DNA from 2 places in the Acinetobacter sp. WCHAc060006 genome. Region 2 is predicted to be linked to the other one. Evidence: predicted binding sites of a transcription regulator. Region 2 holds the regulator's gene; the other holds the start of a gene.
What was found. Region 2 encodes PhoB, which activates phosphate uptake and scavenging genes when phosphate is short. Its sites were predicted from a motif close to TGTCATNAANCTGTCATAA; they were not measured.
Positions count from the first base shown of each region.

Region 1: EXE29_RS15115 (inorganic phosphate transporter) is a predicted target of PhoB. The motif match lies at 3,912-3,930, and genes of this name have one in related genera.

Region 1 covers NZ_SGSS01000034.1:12,784-21,949, reverse strand. The annotation lists gene metH (methionine synthase) at 1-3,498, opposite strand, end outside; gene EXE29_RS15115 (inorganic phosphate transporter) at 3,978-5,597, shown strand; gene EXE29_RS15110 (hypothetical protein) at 5,790-7,340, opposite strand; gene EXE29_RS15105 (ABC transporter substrate-binding protein) at 7,515-8,471, opposite strand; gene EXE29_RS15100 (DUF7710 domain-containing protein) at 8,707-9,000, shown strand; gene EXE29_RS15095 (rhomboid family intramembrane serine protease) at 9,130-9,166, opposite strand, start outside.
Region 2 covers NZ_SGSS01000021.1:18,512-27,677, forward strand. The annotation lists gene EXE29_RS12330 (glutathione S-transferase family protein) at 1-353, shown strand, start outside; gene phoR (phosphate regulon sensor histidine kinase PhoR) at 437-1,795, opposite strand; gene phoB (phosphate regulon transcriptional regulator PhoB) at 1,805-2,515, opposite strand; gene EXE29_RS12345 (TetR/AcrR family transcriptional regulator) at 2,735-3,442, opposite strand; gene EXE29_RS12350 (SDR family NAD(P)-dependent oxidoreductase) at 3,657-4,493, shown strand; gene EXE29_RS12355 (TauD/TfdA dioxygenase family protein) at 4,713-5,654, shown strand; gene EXE29_RS12360 (Crp/Fnr family transcriptional regulator) at 5,775-6,479, shown strand; gene EXE29_RS12365 (TOBE domain-containing protein) at 6,582-6,797, shown strand; gene EXE29_RS12370 (putative porin) at 6,811-8,322, shown strand; gene EXE29_RS12375 (ABC transporter substrate-binding protein) at 8,352-9,166, shown strand, end outside.

The DNA.
Region 1 (9,166 bases), on a different contig from region 2:
AGGGCAAGCAGGGTAGCCCGGCGCCGGACGGATGCCGACATACTTCTCTTTAATCAATTCTTCATTGCTTAAAGTTTCAGATGCTTGGTTGCCCCAGAACTCTTTACGAATGCGCTCATGCAAATGTTCTGCAAACGCTTCTGCAAAACGGTCACCTAACGATTGCGCCAAAATAGCAGAGTAGTCGTCGCCTTTGGCTTTGTACTCATTCGCCATTTCTTCTGCACCAAAGATCGACACCGTGAAACCGCCCAAGTAATCTTGAATCTCAACTGGCTCAGCTACACTTTCGTTTCGCTCTTGCGCTTGGGCAAAACGTTGTTTTGCATATCCAAGCTCAGGAGCAATAAAGTCCGCCAATGACAAGTTTGGTTTACCCGTTACTTTGTCAGACTGCTGACGGATATGCTCAAAAGTATGCGTCACTGTTTTCGCAGTTTCATCAAACACTTGAACCGTGTCTGCACCTGAACGGGCAGCAGGGTAAATACCAAAGACCGCACGCGCATCAAAACGTTTGTTGTCAATAATATCTTTCAGCATAGTCTGCGCTTGTTCATACAAGTCAGTTGCTGCTTCACCCACCACTTCATCAGTCAGAATAGCAGGGAATTTACCCGCCAAGCTCCAAGAAATAAAGAACGGCGTCCAGTCGAAGTATTCAACCAAAGTTTCCAATGGATAATTGGTCAGCGTTTGCGTACCAATGAAGTTTGGCTTCACAGGCGCATTGGCTGCAAAGTCAATTTTCAAACCATTTTCAACCGATTCAGCATAAGTCAGCTTAGCTGCTTTTGGCTGTTTGTTGGCAATACGCTCACGCACTTTTTCATATTCAGCACGGGTTTCCTCAACAAACTTCGGTTTCATTTCTTTAGAAAGTAAAGTTGTTGCAACACCTACCGCACGAGAAGCATCAGCAACATAAATCACTGCATCATTTGAATATTGAGGGTCAATTTTCACCGCAGTGTGCGCTTTAGAAGTCGTTGCACCGCCAATCATCAGCGGAACATTAAAGCCTTTACGCTGCATTTCTTTAGCAACAAACACCATTTCATCGAGTGACGGAGTAATCAGGCCAGACAAGCCGATGATGTCAACTTTCTCATCAATGGCGGTTTGCAGAATCTTCTCGCAAGGCACCATCACGCCAAGGTCGATAATGTCATAACCATTACAGCCAAGTACTACGCCTACGATGTTTTTACCGATGTCGTGCACGTCGCCCTTCACAGTCGCCATCAGGACTTTACCCTTAGACTGACCGCCAGATTTTTCAGCTTCAATGAACGGATTCAGCCAAGCTACTGCTTGCTTCATCACACGTGCAGATTTCACCACTTGCGGCAGGAACATTTTGCCTGAACCGAACAAGTCGCCAACCACGTTCATGCCGTCCATCAGCGGGCCTTCAATCACGTCTAGCGGACGAGCTGATTTTAAACGCGCTTCTTCAGTATCTTCATCAATAAAGGTCGTGATGCCTTTCACCAAAGCATGCTCAAGACGTTTTTCAACTGGAAGTTCACGCCATTCCAAGTTTTCAACTTGTTTTTGCGCAGCGCCTTGACCGCGGTATTTCTCAGCTACTTCAAGCAGCTTTTCAGTTGCATCGTGCTGACTTTCACCTTGGTTTTGGTTCAAGATCACATCTTCAACCGCAGCTTTCAGTTCAGCATCAATATCATCATAAATCGCCATTTGACCTGCGTTGACGATACCCATGGTCATGCCTTGCTGAATAGCATGGTATAAGAACACTGAGTGAATCGCTTCACGTACAGGCTCGTTACCGCGGAATGAGAACGATACGTTAGACACACCGCCTGAAATCATCGCGTGTGGCAAGTTTTGCTTAATCCAGCCTGTCGCTTCAATAAAGTCCACAGCATAGTTGTTGTGTTCTTCAATACCAGTTGCGACTGCGAATACGTTCGGGTCAAAAATGATGTCTTCAGCAGGGAAGCCCACTTCATTGACCAATACATCATAAGAACGCTTGCAAATTTCTTTTTTACGTGCAGCAGTATCGGCCTGACCATTTTCGTCAAAGGCCATCACAATTACGGCAGCGCCATACTGACGGCACAAACGCGCTTTTGCGACGAACTCGTCATAGCCTTCTTTCAAGGAAATTGAGTTAACAACCGCTTTACCTTGTACGCATTTTAAGCCTGCTTCAATGATGTCCCATTTAGATGAGTCAATCATGATTGGCACACGTGAAATTTCAGGCTCAGATGCTACTAGATTCAGGAAGTGCACCATTGCGCCTTCTGAATCCAGCATGCCTTCATCCATGTTGATGTCGATAATCTGCGCGCCAGCTTCAACTTGCTGCTGCGCAACTTCTAAAGCTTCGGCAAAATTTTCTTCACGGATTAAACGCAGGAATTTTTTAGAACCAGTCACGTTGGTACGTTCACCGACGTTCACAAACAGCGAATCTTCTGTAATGTTGAACGGCTCTAAACCGCTTAAACGGCAAGCAGGCTTAGTTTCTGGCACTTGGCGTGGTGCAATGTCTTTGACTGCGTTGGCAATGGCGCGGATGTGATCCGGCGTTGTACCGCAGCAGCCGCCAGTAATGTTAATCAAGCCACTTTCTGCAAATTCTTTAATGAAGGCTGCAGTTTGTTCAGGGGTTTCATCATAACCGCCGAAGGCATTTGGCAAGCCAGCGTTCGGATGCGCTGAAACAAAAGTATCGGCAACATCTGCAATGGTTTTGACGTGTGGACGCATGGCATCTGCACCTAGGGCACAGTTAAAGCCAATCGACAATAAGTCACCATGACGCACAGAGTTCCAGAACGCTTCAGCGGTTTGACCGGTTAAGGTACGGCCAGAGGCATCGGTAATCGTGCCTGAAATCATCAATGGCAATTCATAGCCCAGCTGATTAAACACTTCTTTCACTGCAAAAATGGCAGCTTTACAGTTTAAAGTATCGAATACGGTTTCGATGAGCAGAATGTCCGCACCGCCTTCAATCAGGGCATGCGCAGCTTGAATATAGTTTTCTTTCAGCTCATCAAAAGTAATGTTACGGAAAGCTGGGTCATTTACATTTGGCGAGATTGAGCAAGTACGTGAAGTCGGGCCAAGCACACCCGCAACAAAACGCGGCTTTTCTGGTGTTGAGTATTTTTCACAAGCGGCTTTGGCAATACGCGCTGCTTCACGGTTGATTTCAGTGACCAAATCTTCCATGTGATAGTCAGACATTGAAACTTTGGTGCCGTTAAAGCTGTTGGTTTCAATGATGTCTGCGCCAGCATCGAGGTAGGCTTCATGAATGCCTTGAATGATTTGAGGTTGTGTCAGTACCAAAAGGTCATTATTACCTTTCAGGTCAGATGCCCAGTCAACAAAACGCTCACCACGGTAGTCAGCTTCTTCGAGTTTATGACGCTGAATCATAGTGCCCATAGCACCGTCGATAATCAGAATCCGTTGAGCGAGTAGCTCTTTTAGGGTGGCGAGCGTGGACATAAATAACCCCAATCCGATGGAATATAAAATCGGCAAATATATTAACAGAATTCAGTTCATTATTTCTGATATTGAGTTTAATTATTAAGCGCAAAGTTGAGCTTGTTGAATATTTCGCCGTGCCTCAAAGTGGTTGCTGTAGCAAGATTGGATTGTCATAAATACTTCATCAAGTTGTCATATCTCTCTAGCATGCTATGCCTTGGTCTGTAGAACCCTTAAGTACAGCTTATATTTCATGTTTTGTAACATGATCTTTTGCGGTGCAAAAACAGCGTGTTTTAATAATGATAAATGAACAGAAATGGTTGTAACACTATGAATATTAATGATTGATTTGAATGCAAATAAGCATAATTGATGGCAAGCTGTAAAAAATAAAGTATGAAATATTGCTTTATATGACACCGCTTTGTCATATAATTGTCACAATTTAATTGAACAATATGGGGATTCTTAAATCCTCCATTCTTGCTTGCATGAATTCTAATCAAACTCCCGTAGATTCAGCACACCAGTCGACAAACAATAAGTCGACGAATGTTCATGTGCCTACACCGAAATTTTTTATGCCGGTGTTTCTAACGTTAATTATTTCAACGTTAATTTATATTGGTTTTCAACTTACAGCTGATCTTGCGCATGTTCCTGCACTTAGCCTCTACTCCATGATTTTATTGGGTACCGCTTTGTTTATTGCGCTCGGTTTTGAGTTTGTAAATGGTTTTCACGACACAGCGAATGCTGTCGCAACGGTGATTTATACCAACGCATTATCTGCACCAGTGGCGGTGATGTGGGCTGGTTTTTGTAATTTCTTAGGCGTAATGGTTGCCAGTGGTGCAGTTGCCTACGGCATTATTGCATTGCTACCTGTAGAGCTGATCATGAATGTCGGTTCTGGAGCTGGCTTTGCTATGGTTTTTGCCATGCTCATCGCGGCCATTCTTTGGAACCTTGGTACTTGGTTCTTGGGGATTCCTGCTTCTAGTTCGCATACTTTAATTGGTTCGATTCTAGGCGTTGGCATTATGAACTACATTCTGCACGCAGGTAGCGGTGCATCGGGTGTAGACATGGACCAAGTGATTAAAGTGGGTAAAGCTTTACTGTTTTCTCCTTTAATTGGTTTCGCATTTGCTGCGGTATTGTTCTTATTGGTTAAAAAAATCTTTAAGAAACAAATGGAATTATTCCAGCCACCTGAAGGCAATAAACCACCACCACCGCTTATTCGTGCAATTTTGATCTTTACTTGTACAGGCGTAAGTTTTGCGCATGGTTCAAATGACGGTCAAAAAGGCATGGGATTAATCATGTTGATTTTGATTGGTTGTGTGCCTTTGGCCTATTCTTTAAACAAGAATTTAGACCAAGCGCATATTCAATCATTTGAACAATTGTCTGCACAAACAGCGACTGCGATTTATGCACAGCATGATGATATTGCAGATGACAAAGCGCGTGATGTGATTACCAAATATATTCAGACCAAAGAAATTACCCCTGAAGTTGTGCCTGCTTTAGCAAGCTTAACTGATCACTTAGGTGAGCGTGTGGGTCAGTATGGCGATCTAAAAGATATTCCAGAAACTGAAGTTTCTACAATTCGTAACGACATGTACTTAAATACTACGGCATTTAAGCGTTTAGATAAAGCAGAACAGCTTCCAGCAATGACGGCTGATCAAGCGAAAAACGTCAAAGAATACCGTAATAACTTAGATTCGTTCCTTCAATACATTCCTACATGGGTGAAAGTCGCTGTTGCATTGGCACTTGGTCTAGGCACCATGGTGGGTTGGAAACGTATTGTAGTGACTGTGGGTGAGCGTATTGGTAAGCATCACATGACTTATGGTCAAGGGATGTCAGCTGAGCTTGTTGCTATGACCACAATTGCTGCTGCAGATGGTTTTGGTATGCCAGTTTCAACTACACACGTATTGAACTCTGCGGTTGCAGGTACAATGGTTGCCAACAAATCAGGCCTGAACTTTGCTACAGTGAAAACCATCCTTTCAGCATGGATCTTCACTTTACCAGCGACAATCTGTTTGTCTGGTGGTTTATATTGGCTGTTCTTACAAGTGTTCTAAGCACTTTTAAGGCATAAAAAAACGCTACTTCGATAGCGTTTTTTTATGGTCTGCTTTTGTGTTTAAGTTCTATGGTTCACTGTATGAATGAGATCATCAGGAGCACAGAACGTATCTAAACACCCAAACAATACACACCTTTCCCATAGACCACTGAGGTTGTAGGAAAATGAGAAGGGCGAACTCTTTACGCTATGCCTTTTTCAACGTTCGGAGCATGGATTTGATAGGCAGTTTATCTGTTGCAAAGCCATAGACTGCAGCAAATGGCAATGCAGTTCGCGCTAAATATGCAACACGCCATAAACCACCGTGGTTTGCGCCTTTCATCATCAGTTCAAGTGGATGATCTAACTTAAGTTCTGGGTTAGCCACCGATTCAGGATTGCGAAGATCGTGTATCCATAAAGCTGCCATAATGGCATTGGTGGTTTCAGGGGCAAAGGCTTCTACATCAAACAGCTCAGCACCATTAAAGGCTGCTTTTAGCAAAGGATTTTTGGTCACTGAATGCGTGGTTGTAGAGGGTGCAATATTGATACTCACACGTTGACCATTATGTCGGGCTAATGTGGCACGCCACTGTTGAATACGTTTTGCCAGCGCATAGTTTGGTCCTTGTTCCACTACCAAGCAATCAGCAATACCATAGGATTGACCATTGCTGGAAAGAATTAAGTCATGTGAATTCTTTTGGAAAAAGTGCTGAGCACTGAGCGTAGAAATCCCTTGGCTCAGCAATTGCTGCGCTTTAGAGCGATGCGTGAATTTGTTTTGTGATGCTTCAACCACTTCCTTAGGCACAGCATAGACATCGGTTGGTGTGCACATGTACATAAGGCTGGTATCGGGCTTTTGTACACTGACATATTGCATAATGGCATCCATCGCCAGAGATACGCGAACGTGTTTTTCACCATCTAAATACGCAATGGCCGCCAAGTCTAATTGATGTTGGCTTTGTGCCAGCCAATGGGCAATTTCAGGTGTTTGCGTCAATAGATTGGCACCAAGCTTGTCTCTAAGCTCTGCTTCGGTTGCTTCGTCTGACAGTGCTTCTATACATGGCGCATATAGTGTGGCATTACCGTGCTTTACGGTGTCTAATATTTTGCCCCAAATACGTGGGTGAGGTAAATCAACAGCGGCAATATTGGCTTTCCATTTAGAGAGCCAGGTAAGTGGGCCAGCCTCAGAAGCTGCACCAAACAGTACAACCGTACGGTCAGATAGATCGAACCATTCTGGGTGCGCTACACAAGCTCTTAAAGCATCAGCATGACTCGGTTCAACAATACCTGCATCTTGCCAATTTTGAAGCTGTGCTAAAAGTGCATCACCTTGCAAGTTTTGCCCTTTATAAGGTACATACCATTCAGGTGCTGCATCACTTTCACCTTTTAATTGAATGGTATGTAAAGGCTTTGCTGGCAAAGACATCACATCAACTAATAAGTGCTTTTCACCATCTCGATAAAACTCAAAACTATGATGCGCTTTATTTAAACCTGAAGTCGCAATATGAAGCGGAGCTTGGTCATTGAGAATGCCATGTTGGACCAAAGCTTTGAAATATTTTGGATATTGTTTACGCCAGTTTTTTTCTTGCGTGGCTTTGAGTGACAGGTTGTGATCGACCGAGGCCAATGCTTCCGCAATAATTTCACGCCCGACTTTGGATGTGCTGGGCTTTTGCTGTGTAGCAGAAATTGGAAACTGGAGGCCTTCTAAAGAACTAGACATGCAAAATATCTCACCTGACATTGTCGTTAATATACATTTGTATACATTATCTATGCCAAATTCGATTCGGTCTTGGCAGAAACTACCAATGTTTTGTAGAAAAATATTTCGAGATATTTCATGAAAAAAGGGAAGCATAAACTTCCCTTTTGATTTCAAGCGGTTTGACTACGTTTAAGGTTGAATGGCTCGTTTCAGCTCTTTGAGCATTGCAATCGTATTGTCTAAGCCTGCACCAGTTAAATACCATGAATCAGCATTTACATTAATGACCCGATTGTTTTTCACCGCATCAGATTGGCTTAAAACAGGGTGCATTTTAATACTATCTTTTGCTGTGTACTGTTGTGTATTGACTGCACCACGATCTAATAAAATGATGTAATCAGGTTGTGCTTCGACAGCTTTTTTAAGCAATTGAGCATTCTTTTCTGCCAAGGCGAGGGCAGCAGCAGAACCCGCTTCTGGGCGTGGTGCATCAGACTTTTCACTTAGCGGGAGTACAGATTTAAATCCTGTTAAATCATAAACAAAGCCAAAACGATCATTGGCTGCATGTAGCATGTAGTTGTCTTTATTTACAAATAGCATTAGCGCAGATTTATTCTGTGTTAAAGATTTAAGTTCAGCCTGTAGCTTTTTAACTTCTGCTAATTTTTCATTGGCAATTTTTTCACGTTTAAATGCTTTTGCCAGTAACTGAGTACGCTGTTCTAAGTCGGCGATATAATGCTCAGTTTGAGCCGATAAGCTTACAGTAGGCGCCAGTTGTTGGAGTTGGCTCTGCGCTTTTGCTGAACGTCCACCTACAAAAATAAGATCAGGCTTGGTTGCTTTTAACTTTTCTAGATCAGGTTCAAATAGAGAACCCGCTTTAATGAATTGATTATTTTGATATTTGGCTAAATCACCACTGAAACTGGTTTCAGGAACAATTTTTGCGTCTATACCTAAAGCATTCAGAGTGTCGAGTATAGCAAGATCATAGACAGCAATATTTTGTGGCGCATTTTTAAGTTCAATCGTATTTTGTTCTGTGGCTTTTAACGTAAATGGTGTAGCAAGTGCTAAGCTGGATACAGGAGAAGTTAGCGCTAAAATCACAGCATACAATAATGATTTTTTAATCATCTTCTTGAATATTCCCAAAAATTTCAATGAATGTATCAGAATAATTATTAAATGAAAATAATTAGCATTATTATTTAGTTTTAATGGTAATCAATACTATTTTCTATTGATGTCATATTGGTTACGAAAGTTGGCTAAAATGACAGCAAAAAAACAATAAAGTGTGATATGCATCACAAAATAAAAGATGTAGATTAAATCATCAAAAGAAGAATTCGTTCTTAGGGGAAAAATTATGAGTGATTTAACGAGCGTCTATTTATTTAGTGCACAAAAATCCAATTTCTCTTCAGCAGTATTTTCTAACTATCTGCAAGCCAAAGACTGGATTGAAAATAATTATTTAAGTGGTGTTTTAATCGAATATCCACTGGATCAGAGTTGTTATGACTGGGCGATTAATGCAGGTCATTTTAAAGAAAAAACTCCGATTGATCGTGCGCCTGTATTTATTGCCAAGTTTGTGTCTGCTTATCAGCGCAATTGGCATTTTGAACATGGTGAGCTTTTGGTCCACACAGATGTTTAATCCTTCTTACGCAGAAGCGATTAATACCAATCACTAGCCAGTGAACTAAAAAGGGATTCTGCATAAGAATCCCTTTTTTTATGTTGCCAATATCGGTTTTTTACTCAATCTATGCAGTAGGCTCAGTGGTTAAAATGGCAATTGCATCAGCTGATTAAAGAAGTGA
Region 2 (9,166 bases):
TGATGCCTTTATTGGTGATGACCTTGGTGATGGAAAAAATGCCGACGCATGTACCTTGGCCGATTCGACCAATTGCCAAGAAAATTGGCGAAGGGGTGAAAGCCGGTTTTGTGGGGGCACGTTTGCCTGCACATATTGAATTTATTGAACAGCACTTAGCACAACATGATTATTTTGCAGATGATTTTAGCTTTGCCGATATTCAAATGAGCTTTCCGCTGATTGCATTACAAGAGCGGACAGGGCGAAGTTATCCGCAAATTCAAGCCTATGTTGAGCGCTTAAAACAGCGCCCAGCGTATCAGCGTGCACTGCAAAAAGAACGTGCTTTAGAGCAATCAGGCAAGCTTTAACTGTAGATATTTAGAAATAAAAAACGGGCGATCTGCCCGTTTTTTTATGTTGAGATCTGCCCGTGTTATACGATGCCGAAAGATTAAGAAACGTGATAAAGACGTTCTTTGGGAAACACCACTTTAAATATTGAACCTTGGTTTTCTTTAGATTCAATTTCGAGGTAGGCCTGATGTTGCATCAGTACGTGTTTTACAATCGCTAAGCCTAATCCTGTGCCACCACTTTGACGGCTACGTGCACTGTCGACGCGATAGAAACGTTCAGTCAAACGTGGTAAGTGTTTAGGGTCAATCCCGATACCCGTATCTTCCACTGTAAAATAACCATGCTCACCATCATCATGCCAGCCCATAGTCACCGTACCGCCTTTTGGAGTGTACTTAATGGCGTTGGTAATGAGGTTGCTAAAGGCGCTGGCCAGTTCACTGTCGGAGCCGATCAAGTCGCAGTGGCTATCGATGTCTAAATTGAGTGTATGGCCATAATCGACGTTATACGCATGCGCATCATCATACAGCTGGCTCATTAAGCTTGGCATTTCAATAATCTGATTTTTAGCAATTTTCTTTTCGTTTTCTAAACGTGATAACAGCAGTAAATCATTGACCAACGCATTCATACGACGGGTTTGTGCCTGCATTAAATCTAAGGCACGTTTCCAACGCGGATTTAAATCTTCTTGATCATTAAAGGTTTCGATATAGCCACTGAGCACTGTGAGGGGAGTTCGTAGCTCGTGGGAAATATTGTCGACAAAGTCTTTACGCATTTGTTCAAGATTGTGCATACGGGTGACGTCATAGGCCACCAGTAAACGACTTTCCCCACCAAAGCGGGTGAGTTTGACTTGCACATAATGATCTTCGAGTACCGAAGATTTCATTTTTAGACCGTCGGGTGCCAAGTCCAAATTATTAAAATATTCAATAAAGCTAGGCTGGCGCAAAATAGTCAAAATATTGCGACCACGGTCGAGTCCTTGAATGCCCAATAGTTTTTCGGCTGCGGGATTCCACCATTCAATTTGGTGCATTTCATCAATTAACACCACCGCTTCAGCTAAAGCGACCAAAGATGATTGTGCACGATCAATCAAGCCCACCATTTCGGCTTGTACAATCCGTTCTTGGCGCTGTGCTCGATAGACATTAAACAACAATGCACCCCAAATTCCATGAAGGTTTGGAGGCACATCGTATGGACGGTTTGAAATCCAGTCATTGACTAAATATAAGGAACGCATTTGCTGGGCAAAAAACAGTGCAAATGCGAGCGAAATACAAATCCAAAAATATCCGATGCCAAAGCCAATCAAGGCTGCAATAAGCAGAAAAAATGCCAGCAAGCGCATGTCTTGCTTGGCAAATGTCCACAGACTGCTATAGCGAAACGCTTTGTGTTCTTGAGCAAGCTCTGGGACCGGGTAGGGTTCGTACATATATTTAAATTAACCTAAAACAGCATCCGCACGGGTAGAAAAACGGTAGCCTGTGCCACGGACAGTTTGTACAAAACGGTCTGCATTGTACGGTTCAAGCACTTTACGTAAACGGCGAATATGAACATCAATGGTGCGGTCTTCAATATACACATTTCCGCCCCAAACTTGGTCTAAAAGTTGAGCACGGGTATAGGCGCGCTCTGGATGAGTCATGAAAAATGCCAATAAGCGGTATTCAGTTGGGCCCATTTCTAAAATATTATTGCCAAAGCTTACACGCTGGCTCATTGGGTCTAATAATAAACCATTGGCATCAATGGTTTTTTCTCCACCTAAAGCATTCGAGCGACGCAGTACTGCTTTAATGCGTGAGACCAATTCACGCGTTGAAAATGGTTTGGTCATGTAATCGTCTGCACCTGCATCGAGACCTTGAACTTTATGGTCTTCTTCACTGCGTGCAGTGAGCATAATGACGGGAATTTCAGAGAGGTTTTCATCTCGTTTTAAGCGACGACATAAGTCGACACCGCTGACACCGCCAGGCATCATCCAATCCAAAAGAATCAGTGCAGGACGTTGGTCAACAATCATCTGATGCGCTTGACGGGCATCTTCAGCTTGCTGACATTGAAAACCTGCCATATCCAAAGAGGTATGGATCATTTCCCGAATCGGGAGTTCATCATCAACAATTAAAATGTAGTCATCTTTCACAGCGCAATACCCTATTTCATGTGTGTTAACGGCTGACCGTCTTATATTTATGACAGGCTTATTACAAAGATTAATTATGACAGTATCATTGCAGAAAAGCCCAAAATGCTGGTTTTTGCAAAGAATTGTGACAATTTTCTATACAATTTTGCTAGATTTCACGCGATGTAGGAAGCAATTGTTCCCCTAGAAATGGGGGCTGTACATCACATGAATATTTTAAATATCAATGGATTCAGAGTTATTTTCTTCTGTGTCAGTAGAAAAAGTATCGAGTAAAGATAAAAACACAATGCTGCAAGATGATAAAACTTGTTCCATCGATTGTTTAAAGCCACTCATGACCCAGCGAATGGCAATTTGTGTGACATAACCATTTAAGCCTGAGGCCACTAAGGAAATTTCGTCCTCAGTTTTTTTAATATGTGGCATGCTCAGCATCACAAAGGCTTGAATCATTTGGTCAAAGCGCGCCATGGTTTCATGAATGGTGGCTTGGTTGTGGAGTTCTTGCACTAACATGGCATCGATATAAATAATGCGTGCCATACGTGGATCATTTTTCAGTGTAGTTAACAGTGCAGTCAGTCCAGATTCGATCATTTTTTTGGGATCAGTGGAGGCCTGAACAATCGCTTGCATAACGTTTTGTTGTAGTTGATCAATCAATTGTAAAAAAATGGTTTGAAATAGATTTTCACTTTTTTTAAATGACTCATAAAAATAGCGTTCAGTCAGCTTGGCTTCATTACAAATGTCTTTGACCGTCACTGAAAAAAAGCCTTGCGTACCATAGGCTTCAATTCCAGCTTCAATCAGTTTTTCACGGCGCTGTTGCTTGCGTTCGGATAGGGATAGACCTTTAAATTGACGTTCTTTGGTCTTTTTTATGGTTGGTGTTGCTACCCGTTTTTCTGTTTCAGTCATCGGCCACATGCGCCCATTTTCAATCTATTCTGGCGCTATCTTAACAACAAATTGGCATTTGACCTATGGTCAGGTGATTGCAATCTGAATGTCTATCGCGTCCTAATATGATATTGACAATATAAATTGTCAAAACTATATTGGATTTAAATTGGTACAGATCAGGCCATTCGGCCCATCATGTTATGCGCATGCACGAAAAAAAGGACAACACATGAAAAATTTTAAAAACAAAGTGGCAGCAATTACAGGCGCAGGTTCTGGTATTGGGCAACAACTGGCAGTTTTATTGGCAAAGCAGGGCTGTCATCTTTCATTAAGTGATGTGAATGAGCAAGGCTTGGCAACAACACTTGAATTAATTAAAGACAGCAATGTGCGTGTAACCACCAAAAAAGTGAATGTGGCTAAACTGGATGAAGTTCGTGCTTGGGCACAAGACACCGTGCAAAATCATGGATCAGTCAACATGATTTTTAACAATGCAGGCGTGGCTTTAGGCTCGACCGTTGAAGGCGCGAGTTATGAAGAACTTGAATGGATTGTTGATATTAACTTTTGGGGCGTTGTGTATGGCACTAAAGAATTTTTACCGCTCATCAAAAAAACCGGTGATGGTCACATCATTAATATTTCAAGCTTGTTTGGCTTAACAGCACAACCGACGCAATCGGCATATAACGCAACTAAATTTGCAGTGCGTGGTTTTACTGAGTCATTGCGTCAAGAGTTGGATATGGAAAACAGTGGCGTGAGCGCGTTGTGTGTACATCCAGGGGGTATTCGTACCAATATCGCCAATGCAGCCAAGATGAATGACAGCTTGAAGAGCTTGGGCATGAACCCTGAAAAGTCTGCAAAATCTTTTAATAAATTATTGCGTTGCCCACCTGAAGAAGCTGCGCGTCAAATTTTAGAAGCGGTGCAAAAAGACAAACGTCGTTTATTGATTGGTAACGATGCAAAAACATTAGATTTAATTCAACGTATTTTACCAACGGGATACCAAAAAATTACCGCTTTGGCGACCAAAATAGGCAAGGGTAAATAAGCCCAGTTTTCAGTCTATGTTGTATAAAAGCCCTGCAATTGCAGGGCTTTTGAGTTTTTAAAGAGGGCATAAATGTAGCCACTTTCGCAGTACAGGAATTTAGTTATCTGAAATCGAGTATAAGAATGTCAAAAAATTGACAGATTGGAATAAGCAAACTGTTCATGATGAGTTCACAGACAAGCAGTCTTAACAATTTTAATAAATGAGGAACTGATCATGGGCTACCAATTTCAACACATTCAAGTTAAACCCATTAATGGGCGTATAGGCGCGGTGATTGAAGGCGTGACACTTTCGGCTGATCTTGAAGATGCCGTTGTTCACGAAATTAATCAGGCTTTACTGCAACATAAAGCGATTTTCTTTAAAGGCCAACAGCATTTAGATGACGCGTCACAAGAAGCATTTGCAGCGCGTTTGGGGACGCCACTCAATCATCCGACTGTGCCCGTGAAAGATGGTTCTGCACATATTTTAGAAATTGATTCACGTGGTGCACGTGCCGATGCATGGCATACAGACATCAGCTTTATTGAAGCTTATCCAAAAGCATCAATTTTACGTAGTGTGGTCGCACCTGAAGTGGGTGGCAATACGGTATGGGCCAATACATCGACCGCTTATGATGATTTGCCAGCAGAGCTGAAAATTTTAGCGGATAGTTTACGAACGGTGCATAGTAATAGCTATGACTATGCAGCAAAAGCCAGCATTCCACCAGAAGTACTGGCACGTTATAAAAACTATTTCAATTCGACAGAATATGAAACAGAGCACCCTTTGGTACGTGTACATCCTGAAACAGGTGAAAAAACCCTATTGCTAGGCAGTTTCTTTAAAAACTTTGTTGGCTATAGTTCGTCTGAATCGCGCCGTTTATATGATTTGTTCCAAAGCTATGTGGAAAAATTAGAAAATATTGTGAGTTGGCGTTGGGATGCAGGTGATATTGCCATTTGGGATAACCGTGCAACACAACATCGTGCAATCAATGATTATGGCGATCAGCATCGTGTGGTGCGCCGTGTCACTTTAGAAGGGGATACGCCAGTAGGTGTAGATGGTCAGCCAAGTAAAGTGCTACGTAAAGATGTGAAAGAAGATATTTCAAATCTACGCTATAGCAGTGAAAACGGCATTTATGAAAAAGCTTCATAAATAAAGCTGTTGTAATGTAAAACTTTGCATTTAATATGCAAAACAATACAGAATTAGTGATTCGATAAGCTTAAGTTATCCATCTAATATAGAATAAAAATATATTGGATGGATTAATTTATGCTTAATTCTGATTTAAATAAAAATATTAAAAATAATGTTTTAAAAAATAATTTCAAAACATTATCTGAATATAAAATTGATGAAATAAATCGACATTCAGTCATTAAGAAATATCAAAAAGGTGATTTGATTTTAAATAAAGAAAACTGTAAGGAATCGATTTACATTTTACTCGATGGGATTATCCAAATTGGATATTTAAGCCCATTGGGGCGTTTTCATGCCTTTAATTATTTTTCTGAAAAAAGCCCAATGAATTTGGCAGTATGCATTAATCAACAAGCCATCGATTATAATTTTTATGCTTTTAATCAGGTGAAAGTATTGCAAATTCCAATGTCATTTTTTGAACAAGAAATTAAAAATAACAATAACTTAATGCATGATGCTTTGAGCATCATTAGCGTGCGCATGCAACAATTACTAGAGCAAATGAAGTTTTTGCAAGTTGCTAATTTACATCAAAAAGTATGTAAGATCATCATTGATCTGTCGCAGCAGTATGGTACGGCGCATCGCTTAGGCACCGAAATTCAATTAAAAATATCGCAACACGATTTGGCCGATTTATTGTCTTCTTCTCGGCAAACGATTAATAAAGAAATTAAACAACTTTCTGAGCGTGGGGTGATTTTTTGGCAGTATGAAAATATTATTGTGAAAGATGATGGTTATTTAAAATCACAGGTAAATTGGATTTAGTTTATATTTTATAAAATAAGATATAAAAATCAATTTTAATTATTTTTTATTATTTAATAAATCGGTCATATTAAATTCCAACTAAAACAACAGGAATTTAAAATGACTATTCAATCCATTAATGTGCGTAACCAAATTAAAGGGACGATTCAAGAAATTGTAAAAGGAGATGTCGTTTCTGAAGTCGATGTGGTGACCGCATCGGGTGTGTTTACTTCAGTAATTACCACGCGCTCTGTCGCGGAATTAGATCTTCAAGTCGGTAGCCAAGTGATTGTGCTGATTAAGTCGACCGATGTGTCACTTGCGAAACTGTAGGTGAACATCGTTTATGAGCCAGTCCATTATTCAACCGATACGTTTAGGTACATTTGCTTTAACGCTTTTAAGTGCAAGCATTGGCATCAGTCATGCCGAAACTGATATTGGTCAATTACAACAACAGGTTGCCCAGTTAGAGCAATCTTTAAAACAATTAAAATCAGAATTGGGTCGTATACAAGGGGGGAGCGCTACTACGCCTAAAGCGGTTTCCGCGGATGGTGCAGATGAGCTGAGTGCAACAGATGATTCAAATGCAGAAGATGATGCCACTGGACAAAATTTTGTGACCCAAGCCGAGCTTCAAGGCCTGCAAAGTGATATTGAAAACTTTAAGTACCAAGTGCAACGTGACCGAGATACCAAAACCGCACTTTCTACTCGCCAGCTGTTAATCAATGGCGTTGTACAAGCTAAGGCATCTTATAGCGATGAAGCACAACTGGTGCAACCGCAAGGGCAAAATACCGGCGCTGCGGTCAATAACCGCCGTTCGTCATTTGACTTGGGTGCGGTGCAAATTGGCTTTGCAGGCAATCTGTTTAAAGACTATGAGCAAGGCAAAAACCTCGACTTTAATTTGCGCTTTGGTACGTCGCCACAAACGGGCACCAACAACAGTTATCTGAATCTGCTGGATGCACAGTTAATTTATAACGCGCTTCCGACTTTAAGTGCCGATACGGGTCGTTTGAGTGTGACTTTGGGCCAGCAACTTCTGCCATTTGGCCAAGAAGTGCAAGCGACTGAAGACTTAAAACCAACCATTAATAATGCGCTGTTTAGCTTGCCGGGCTATGGCTATGGTTTAGCACTGCGTGAAGTGGGCCTGATTGTGCGTGGAGATGCCTTTCCAACCGTGGATTATGGCTATAACTACCGTTCACCAATGTTGAGTTATGCCTTTGGCTTAGTGAATGGCAATGGTGCAAACAAATCAGACGATAACGATGACAAAAACTTTATTGGCCGTCTGCGCTATACCTTGCCTGCTGAGTACAACTCATGGTTGCGTGAACTGAGCTTCGGGGTGTCGTGGTATCAGGGTAAGAGCAACTTGTTTGACACCACAGGTGCTTCAGCCGCCTTTGCAGGTAAAGGCGATGTACTGCGTAAAGGCTTTGATCTTTATTACAACCATCATCCTTTTGGGGTGACCTACGAATATGTGCAGGGTGAAGATCAAACCTTTAATCCACAATCCGCAACTGTGTATAAGCGCGAAAGTGAATCACATACTGGCACATTGTTTTGGAACTTTGGTGAGCAATTTGTTAAAGGTTTTCGCAACCAAGGGCGCTATGACGACTGGTGGCCGAAGTCTTATCAAGCCTTTTACCGTTTTGACAGCATTGACCGTGATAAGAATGCCGTCAATCAAAGCATTGATATTCATAGCTTAGGTTTAAATGCATTTTTTGCAGAAACCACGAAATTCCAAATCAATTTGAATCATGTAAATAACGAAATTAGCAATAAAACCTATAACGAGTTGGTCGCACAGCTCCAATACGGCTTCTAAATTTTTAAAAATAATGAGGAATCATCTCTATGAAAACGTGGTCTAAAATTTTATTTACTAGTGCGATTGCTGTAGCGACGCTGGTGCCTGCAGTACAGGTGTTTGCTGCTGAAGCAAAACCGACGGTAATCCGCCTTGCCTCGCCTTTAGTAGGCTCAGGCAACCGTCCTGTTGGTTATGGTAGTTACTATGCCACGACGCAAACTTTAGGTTTACTAGAAAAAGAATTCCAAAAAGATGGCATAAAAGTCCAGTGGAACAACTTTAAAGGCGCAGGCCCTGCCATTAATGAATCTTATGCCAATGGTTTAGTAGATATTACTTGGCTTGGCGATTTGCCAGCATTAATTGGTAAAGCCAGCCGTTTAGATACCAAATTGATCGCGATTGGTGGCACACATGACAATACCTATTTGGCGGTGCCGCCAAGTTCTCAAGCCAAAACTTGGGCCGACTTAAAAGGCAAACGCATTGGCTTTTTCCGTGGTACAAGTTTGCATTTGGCGCTGTATCAAATTATTAAAAAATATGGCTTGACCGAAAAAGACTTTCGCTTTGTCAATGTGGATGGTGCGGTGGGCTATGCTGCTTTGGCCAGTGGAGATTTAGACGCTATTTTTAGTAATCAGTCTTTATTTCCTGTGGTGGACCGTGGCATTGCCAAAATTATTTATAGCTCTAAAAAAGAGCCGACCAATTTACAAAGCTCAGGCTATGTTTTGGTGAGTTCAAAGTTCGAACAAAAATATCCAGAAACAGTGCAACGAGTTGTGAATGTGCTGGTAAAGCAGGCAGCGTGGGAGTCTGAGCAGAAAAACCGTGAGGCACTCTTCAAGCTGTGGTC